DNA from 2 places in the Kitasatospora sp. NE20-6 genome. Region 2 is predicted to be linked to the other one. Evidence: riboswitches for the same ligand, from Rfam matches in the RefSeq annotation. Region 2 holds a riboswitch; the other holds the start of a gene.
The links. A riboswitch is a leader RNA that binds a small molecule or an ion and turns the genes downstream of it on or off. The one in region 2 is predicted to bind glycine.
Positions count from the first base shown of each region.

Region 1: linked by a shared signal. The riboswitch ahead of gcvP (aminomethyl-transferring glycine dehydrogenase) and the one ahead of gcvT (glycine cleavage system aminomethyltransferase GcvT) in region 2 are both predicted to bind glycine.

Region 1 is NZ_BPRL01000072.1:13,264-17,700, reverse strand. It holds gene gcvP (aminomethyl-transferring glycine dehydrogenase) at 1-1,896, opposite strand, end outside; glycine riboswitch at 2,120-2,223, opposite strand; gene SNE206_RS34290 (DUF2382 domain-containing protein) at 2,399-3,694, shown strand; gene SNE206_RS34285 (MFS transporter) at 3,967-4,437, shown strand, end outside.
Region 2 is NZ_BPRL01000053.1:51,971-56,407, reverse strand. It holds gene glyA (serine hydroxymethyltransferase) at 1-181, opposite strand, end outside; gene gcvH (glycine cleavage system protein GcvH) at 269-643, opposite strand; gene gcvT (glycine cleavage system aminomethyltransferase GcvT) at 723-1,841, opposite strand; glycine riboswitch at 1,995-2,096, opposite strand; gene SNE206_RS29610 (enhanced serine sensitivity protein SseB) at 2,215-3,009, shown strand; gene SNE206_RS29605 (enhanced serine sensitivity protein SseB C-terminal domain-containing protein) at 3,158-4,045, shown strand.

The sequences.
Region 1 (4,437 bases), on a different contig from region 2:
GAGGTCCTCGACGTCCACGTCGCCGTCGGTGAGGGTCTTCACCACGACGACCCGCATGCCGGCCATCACCGCGGAGGCGGCGTTGGTGCCGTGCGCGGAGGAGGGGATGAGGCAGACGTCGCGCCGGCCGTCGCCGTTCGCCAGGTGGTAGGCGCGGACGGCCAGCAGGCCGGCGAGCTCGCCCTGGGAGCCGGCGTTCGGCTGGATCGACACGGCGTCGTAGCCGGTCACCTCGACGAGCTGCTGCTCCAGGCCGTGGATCAGGCTGAGGTAGCCCTGCACCTGGTCGGCCGGGGCGAACGGGTGCAGCTGGCCGAACTCCGGCCAGGTCACCGGCTCCATCTCGGTGGTGGCGTTGAGCTTCATGGTGCAGGAGCCCAGCGGGATCATGCCGCGGTCCAGCGCGTAGTCGCGGTCCGACAGGCGGCGCAGGTAGCGCAGCATGGCGGTCTCCGAGCGGTGGCTGTGGAAGACCGGGTGGGTGAGGTACTCGTCCTCGCGGAGCAGCGCGGCGGGCAGCGTGTCGGCGGTCTCGGCCAGCTCGGTGCCGGTGACGCCGAACGCGCCGAGGACGGCGGCCAGGTGCGCGCGGGTGGTGGTCTCGTCGCAGGAGACGGAGACGGTGTCGGCGTCCACCCGGTACAGGTTGACGCCGGCCGCGCGGGCCGCCCCGACGACCGCGTCGGCGCGCTGCGGCACCCGGGCGGTGACGGTGTCGAAGAACGCGCCGTGCACGACCTCGACCCCGCCGGCCCGCAGGCCCTCGGCGAGCGCCGCGGCGTAGCGGTGGGTGCGGCGGGCGATGTCCGCGAGGCCGTCCGGGCCGTGGTAGACGGCGTACATGGAGGCCATCACGGCGAGCAGCACCTGGGCGGTGCAGATGTTGCTGGTGGCCTTCTCGCGGCGGATGTGCTGCTCGCGGGTCTGCAGCGCGAGGCGGTAGGCGCGGGTGCCGTCGGCGTCGACGGAGACGCCGACGAGGCGGCCGGGCAGGTTGCGGGCGTACTCGGCGCGCACGGCGAGGTAGCCGGCGTGCGGGCCGCCGAAGCCCATCGGCACGCCGAAGCGCTGCGAGGTGCCGCAGGCGATGTCGGCGCCGAGCTCGCCGGGCGACTTCAGGAGGGTGAGGGCCAGCAGGTCGGCCGCGACGGCGACGACCGCGCCGAGGCCGTGCGCCTGCTCGACGACGGGGGCGAGGTCGCGGACCGCGCCGGAGGCGCCCGGGTACTGGAGCAGCACGCCGAAGACGCCGCGCTCGGCGATCTCCGCGGGGATGCCGCCCGACAGGTCGGCGACGACGACCTCGACGCCGGTCGGCACGGCGCGGGTCTCGATCACCGCGACGGTCTGCGGCAGGGTGTCGGCGTCGATCAGGAAGACGCCGCCCTTGACCTTGGTGACGCGCCGGGCCAGCGCCATCGCCTCGGCGGCGGCGGTGCCCTCGTCGAGGAGCGAGGAGCCGGAGGTGGCCAGGCCCGTCAGGTCGGAGACGACGGTCTGGAAGTTGAGCAGCGCCTCCAGGCGGCCCTGCGAGATCTCCGGCTGGTACGGCGTGTAGGCGGTGTACCAGGCGGGGCTCTCCAGCACGTTGCGCAGGATCACCGGCGGCGTGAAGGTGCCGTAGTAGCCCAGGCCGATCATCGAGGTGAGGACCTCGTTGCGGTCGGCCAGGTCGCGCAGCTCCGCGAGCACCTGGGCCTCGCTGCGGCCGGCGGGCAGGCCGAGCGCCTCCAGGCTGCGGATGGCCTCGGGCACGGCCGCGTCGGAGAGCTCGTCCAGGGAGGCGTAGCCCACGTGGGCCAGCATCTTCTCCTGGGCGGCGGCGTCGGGGCCGATGTGGCGGGTCTCGAAGGGGCTGGCCTGCTCGAGCTCGGTGAGGTTCGGCTGGGCGTTCATGGGGGTCGAGGCCTCCTGGTCACGGACCGGCGGGGGCGCGCACGCCGGTCGGCCGCCATGGGGAGCCGGAGACGTACGAGCCCGTCAGGCCTCCCCCTCTGTCATCGGTACCTGAGAGCTTCGCCGCATCGGTGCCCGGGGGCATCCTGTCGACTTGCACCGTCGGTGAGAGTGGTGCCGGCGGCTCCTGCGCCATCGGCCCTGCCCTGCTTTCCAGAGTGACCTATCCCACGCGGTACGGATGCCTGAGAGATTCCGGGGAGGAGTTGCTCCTTCGGCGCCCCTTTCCCAGCTCAGCGGGGTCGGGGACTCTCCCGCGCGGGCTCGGCGGTCGCCGCCCAGGATACCAGCGGGAGAGGCGTGGATCACGGTCGCTGTGACGGCCGTCGCACGGGCTTCCGCCGGGGCTGCCGTCCGGACGGCCGTCCGCCGGACGGACCATCCGCCGCCCGGACGGCCCTCCCCGGCTCGCGGGTGTCCGGTTCATACCGTTTCGTGTGAGATGGCGTCTGGCCAGCTCCTCCAGCCGTCCGCCGAACCGAGCGCCGCAGGAGCAGTCGCCCCGGAGGAGAACAGCGTGCAGACCGATATCGATCCGCGAGACCTGATCGGACACAAGGCGGTCGACCGGAACGGTGACAAGATCGGCACGGTTGACGAGGTGTACCTCGACGACGCGACCGGTGAGCCCGAGTGGGCCGCGGTCCGCACCGGCATCTTCGGCAGGGACGCCTTCGTCCCGCTGACGACCAGCGAGTTCTCCGGCGAGGAGCTCAAGGTCCCGTACGACAAGTCCCTGATCAAGGAGTCCCCGGACTTCGGGGTGGGCCAGCACCTCTCGCCCGCCCAGGAGCTCCAGCTCTACCGCTACTACGGCCTCGACACCTCGGGCACCGGCCGCCCGACCGCTCCGGCGGCCACCGCCGCAGCGTCCGCCGCGACACCTGCCGCGGCACCCGCCGACGCCGACTTCGGCGCGGTCTCCGGCGGCGCGGCGCGCACCGCCCCGGCCACGGACGCACACGCGCACCCGCACGGGCGGACCGACCGGGACGGCGGGCACACCGACCGCCACGACCGCGGCGACCGCCATGACCGCGGCGACGGCGAGCGGGCGGCGACGGCACCGGCTTCGGCTCCGGCGGCCTCGACCCCGCCGGCGGTGTCGAACAACGTCCGCCGCCTGGTCCAGCCGTCCGCTGCACAGCACGGCCCGTCGGCGGCGCAGCTCGCGCCGAAGCAGGCTGCCGAGGCGGGGCCGAGCGGCCCGGTGGAGATCACCTGCCGCGAGGAGCGCCTCGACATCAGCACCGAGTGGCACGTGCTGGGCACCGCGCGGCTGCGCAAGTACGTGACGTCGGAGGCCGTCGAGCGGCGGGTGCCGGTGGTCCGCGAGCGCGTCCGGGTGGAGCGGGTGCCGGTCGGCGACGCCGAGCGGGCCGCGCTGAGCGAGCAGGAGATCGCCGAGGCCATGGAGGAGGTGACGCTCCGGGAGGAGCGTCCGGTGATCCGCAAGTACCTGGCGCCGATCGAGCGCGTCCGCCTGGTGGTCGAGCGCTACACCGAGGAGGAGCTCGTCCGCGAGGAGCTGCGGCGCGAGCAGGTCGAGGTCCACGACGGCACCGCGCAGCAGCCGTCCGAACCGCAGCAGGTCAACACGGCGGAGGCCTCGGGCGGCATGCGCAGCGCGGCGATGGCCGGGCAGGCCGCGGGGCTGGCGGCCGGGCCGGTCGCGACGCCGATCGCGGCGCGGACGGCCTCCGGCCCGGTGCGGCCGGATCCGCTGCGCCCGTCCTGAGCCGCCGCGCCCCCGGCAGCGTCTCGCGGGCCGCCGTCACGGCAGCCCGCGGTCGTCTCTCCGGCCGCTTCTCCGGCGGCTTCTCCGGCCGCCGCCTTCGGTCGCCGCCCCGGCCCCGGTCCGCTTCTGCGGGCCGGGGCCGAGGTGTTTCCCAAAGATTGACCAGTCGATATTTGACAGGCTGAAGTATCTACCTGCATCGTTACTTCAGCTGATTCACTATCGCATGCCTGAAGCAGTCGGCTCCGGGCAGCACGACAGGAGGAACCACCGTGAGTGAGGCCCCACAGCCCGCCACCACGGCACACCGGCCGAGCAGTGCGCGCGTACTCCCCGCGCTCGTCCTCGCCATGCTGGCCTTCAGCGTGGTGCAGACCGCGGTCGTCCCGATCCTGCCGTCGCTGGCCGAGGAACTCGACGTCTCCGGCTCCAGCGTCACCTGGCTGATGACCGCCAACCTGCTGTCCGCAGCCGTCCTCACCCCGATGCTCGGCCGCTTCGGCGACCTGCGCGGTCGCAAGCCGATGCTGCTCGTGGCCCTCGGCGGCCTCGTCGCCGGCTCCGCGATCGCCGTCAGCACGCACTCCTTCACCTGGCTCGTCATCGCCCGCGTGCTGCAGGGCGCCGGCGGCGGCGTGCTGCCGCTGGCGATCAGCATCGTCCGCGACGAGCTGCCCAAGGCCAAGGTCACCGGCGGCGTCGCCGCCATCAGCGCCTCCATGGGCGTCGGCAGCGGCCTCGGC
Region 2 (4,437 bases):
CGGGGTAGCCCTCGGCGTACTTGTTGGTCAGGACCGAGCCCTGGGCCTCCATGACCGCCACCGGGGCGAAGTTCTCGGAGGCGATCATTTCGAGGGTGGTCTGCTGGCGGTGCAGCTCGGCGTCGACCGCGGCCGCGATCTCCGGGTCGAGCGCGTGCAGGGACTGGTTGAGAACCGTCATGAGGTGGGATCTCCCCGTGGGCGGAGCGGGCTGGGGCCAGGGTGGGGCGGCCGCTGCGCTGCGGCCGCCCCCGGGGTGGAGCGGCGGTCAGGCGCCGGTGAAGGCGGTGTACGCGTCGGCGTCGAGCAGTTCGTCGGTCGCCTCGACGCGGACCTTGAACAGCCACGCCTCGCCGAAGGGGTCGCCGTTGACCAGCGCGGGGTCGTCGACGACGCCCTCGTTGATCTCGACGACCTCGCCGGTGGCCGGCGAGTACAGGTCGCTGACCGACTTGGTGGATTCGAGCTCGCCACAGGTCTCACCCGCGGTCACCGTGTCGCCGACGGCGGGAAGCTGGACGTAGACGATGTCACCGAGGGCGTCGGCGGCGTGCTTGGTGATGCCGACCGTCGAGACACCGTCCTCGGCGGCCGTCAGCCACTCGTGCTCCTTGGTGTACTGCAGGTGCGTGGGGTTGCTCATGGCGTCATTCTCCAGGATCGCAAGAGGGTAGGGCGGAGCCGTCCGCTGAGCGGACCGGGCTGTGGTGCGGGGAACGGGCTCAGCGGGCGCGCTTGTAGAACGGCAGCGCCACGACCTCGACCGGCTCGGGACGGCCGCGGACGTCCACCGCCACGGCCGTGCCGGGCCCGGCGTGCGCGGCGTCCACGTACGCGATCGCGATCGGCTTCCCGAGGGTGGGCGAGGGTGCGCCGGAGGTGATCCGGCCGATCACGGCGCCGTCCGCGTCGACCACGGCGTACTCGGCGCGCGGCACCCGCTTGCCCTCGGAGACCAGGCCGACGAGCTTGCGCGGCGGCGCGGACTCCGCCTCGGCGGCGGCCTGCTCCAGCGCCTTGCGGCCGACGAACGCGCCGTCGTTGGTGGTCTTGTCGAAGCGCACCACCCGGCCCAGGCCCGCGTCGAACGGCGTCAGGTCGGTCGACAGCTCGTGCCCGTACAGCGGCATGCCGGCCTCCAGGCGCAGCGTGTCGCGGCAGGACAGGCCGCACGGCACCAGGCCCCTGTCCGCGCCGGCGCCGGTGAGGGCCTGCCACAGGTGCTCGGCGTCGGCGGGGGCGCAGAAGACCTCGAAGCCGTCCTCGCCGGTGTAGCCGGTGCGGGCCAGCCACACCTCACGGCCGGCGACGGTGGCGGGCAGCAGCGCGTAGTACTTGAGGCCCGGCAGGTCGGCGTCGGTGACGGAACCCAGGATGCCGTTCGCCTCCGGGCCCTGCACGGCGATCAGCGCGTACGCGTCGCGGTCGTCGCGGACGGTCGCGTCGAAGCCCGCGGCGCGCTCGGTCAGGGCGTCGAGCACGACCTGCGCGTTGGAGGCGTTGGCGACCACCATGTACGCGTCCTCGGCGGTGCGGTAGACGATCAGGTCGTCGAGGATGCCGCCGTCCTCGCGGCAGATCATGGTGTAGCGGGCGCGCAGCACGCCGAGGGCGGAGATGAAGCCGACCAGCGCGTGGTCGAGGAGCTCGCCGGCCTGCGGGCCGCTGACGGTGATCTCGCCCATGTGCGACAGGTCGAACAGGCCGGCCTTCGTGCGGACGGCGAGGTGCTCCTCGCGCTCGCTGCCGTAGCGCAGCGGCATGTCCCAGCCCGCGAAGTCGGTCATGGTCGCGCCGAGCGAACGGTGCAGCGCGTCGAGGGCGGTGTGGCGGAGGGACATGACGGCAGGACTCCTAGGCTGCTGAAGGGCATGCTGGGGTGGAGTCTCCCCGTCTGTCGTCAACAACCTGAGAGCTTCACCGCCTCCTTCCAGGATGGCGGCTTGCACCGTGGGTGGGCGCACGGCGCGGCCGTGTCCACTTTCCAGATGTGCCTCGCCCGTGCGGTATCTGTGCCTGAGAGATTCCGGGGAGGACTTGCTCCTTCGGCGCCGGCCACACCCCAGGGGCGTTCCGGACTCTCCCGCGCGGGTTCGAGCGGCCTGTATGAAGTTGGTGGTGTCGAGCGCGCTCATCATGGCATGCCGCCGGGCCTGATGGGAGAGGGGGGCGGCCCGCTAGGCTCTGTGCAGGGGTCGATCGAAGGGGCGGTTCATGGGGTATCCGGCGGGCGAGGCACAGGCGTGGGCCGCACCCGGCACGGCGCCGGAGGGCGGCAGCTGGCCGTCCAACGAACTGGAGCAGGTGCTCACCGCGGCGCTCGGCGACCCCGGCGCGACCCCCCGCGTGGTGGAGGTGCTCGCCCGCAGCCAGGTGTGGATCCCGCTGCCGGCCGGCGCCGACCCGCAGGGCGCCTCGCTCGACCTGCCGACGATCGAGCTGGCCGGCACGCCGTACGTGCCGGTGTTCTCCTCGCAGGAGCAGTTCCTCCGGCACGCGCCCGGCATGGCCTTCGCGATCGCCCCGGTGTGGGAGTTCGCCCGCGGGCTGCCGCCGGGCATCGGCATCGCGGTCAACCCCGAGGCGCCGGTCGGCATCCCGGTGCCGCCGGAGGGCGTCGGCGAGCTGCGCCGCGGCCCGCGGGACGAACGCTGGGCCGCCGAGCCGCTCTCCGAGGGCGCCGCCGTCGCGTTGCGCGAGCCCGAGCCGCACCAGGAGCCGTACGCGTTCCTGGCCGCCGCGACCACCGAACTCGCCTCGCTGCGCGGGGTGCTGACGGCCCGGCGGACCCTCGCCCGGGTCGAGGCCGACCCCGTGCAGCTCTACGTCGGCGTGCAGCTCGACCCGGCCGGGCCGGCCGATCCGGCGGCCGTCAACGAGGCGCTGGGCCGCGCGCTCGCAACCGCGCCGCCCGCCTGGGGCGTCCACCTGGTGCTGCTGGACATGGTCGACGACCCGGTGGTCGAGTGGCTGCTCACCCGGGTCGCCCCCTTCTACGTGCGCGGGTGAGCGACCTGGCCGGGAGACCGTGCGGGGGTGTGCGGCATGACGCGTGTCCGCCCCGCGCAATAGGGTGCTCCCCGGGAGTCCGGACGAACGGCGGAACACGCGACAAGACGGGGCACGGCGACGTGAGCGAGCGGAGCGAGGCGGGCGCATGAGCGCGGGAGCGGCAGACGGCGGGCCGGGCCGGTGGGGCCAGGCACCCGTGGCGCGCCCCGGCGGCGACCCGGGCGGCATCGAACGTGCCCTCGGCGCGGTCGCCCCGGAGCGTTACGACGCGTACGAGAACCTGCTGCGGGCGCTCGCCCAGGGGCAGGTCTGGATGCTGCTCTGGCACGGCACCCCCGGCAGCCCCGACGCGCAGTACGGCAACATGGACATCGGCGGGCACGGCTACGCCCCCGCCGCCACCTCCCCCGAGCAGCTCGCCGCCAGCGGCTGGGCCCGGGCGCACGAGGTGGTCTCCGGCGCGGAGATCGCCGGCGCGCTGTTCCGCACCCGCTGGGGCCTGTGGCTCAACCCGCACGTCCCCGGCGGCGGGGTCGGCATCCCGTGGGCCGACCTGAGACGGGTCGCGCTCGGCCTGGACCGGCTGCCGGCCGGGCCGCTGCGCATCTCGGAGCCCCGGCTCGACGCCCCGCAGTTCTGGGCGATGCTGGAGCAGCAGGCGGCCGAGATCCGTCCGCTGCGCTCGCTGCGGCGCGCGTGGGTGCAGCCGGCGCTCGGCGAGCCGTACGTCGCGATCGGGCTCGACCTGTACGACAACTCGCCGCCGTCGGTGGAGGCGGCGCGGGCGCTGGTGCAGCGGGCCGCGGCGCTCGTCCCGGACGGGACGGCGGTCTCCACGGTGGCGACGGCCGACGAGTTCGACCCGGTGGCGATGTGGATGCGCGCCAACGCCCGTCCCTTCTTCGACCGCGACACCCGGTACGGGCACCCGCAGCAGGCGGCCCCCTACCCGCCCTACGGTTACTCTCCGCAGTCGGCCCCGGGTCCGCAGGGATGGCCGCAGCAGCCCTGGCCGGGCTACCCGGGCCGCTGACCCGCAGCACCCGGCGACCCGTTCCGCCCCGTCCCGCCACCGCCTCCGCGCGATCTCCTCGCGCAGCGTCATGCCCAGGTGGTGGCGGGTTTCCGCCGTTGGCGGGCTTTGGTCAGTGGGCGTCTTGACCCGAATGTTTCAACCGTGTGAAGACGCCTATTCGGGCCCGACACGGGTGCATGCCGACAGATCACAGTTGGGCATCCTTCGGTTGCCTCCTCTGGCGGAACGACACCCCGATGACAGAGAGTGCTGCCCAACGCAGTGCGCGTGCCGACCCCCACAAAGGTGAGCGCGCCCTCGGCCGACCACGCGCGATGTGCATGCCGCGCCCGGCGCCCCGCACCAACCGCACCACCTGCAACGCCGTCAGACCGCCCCGTCCGGACCCC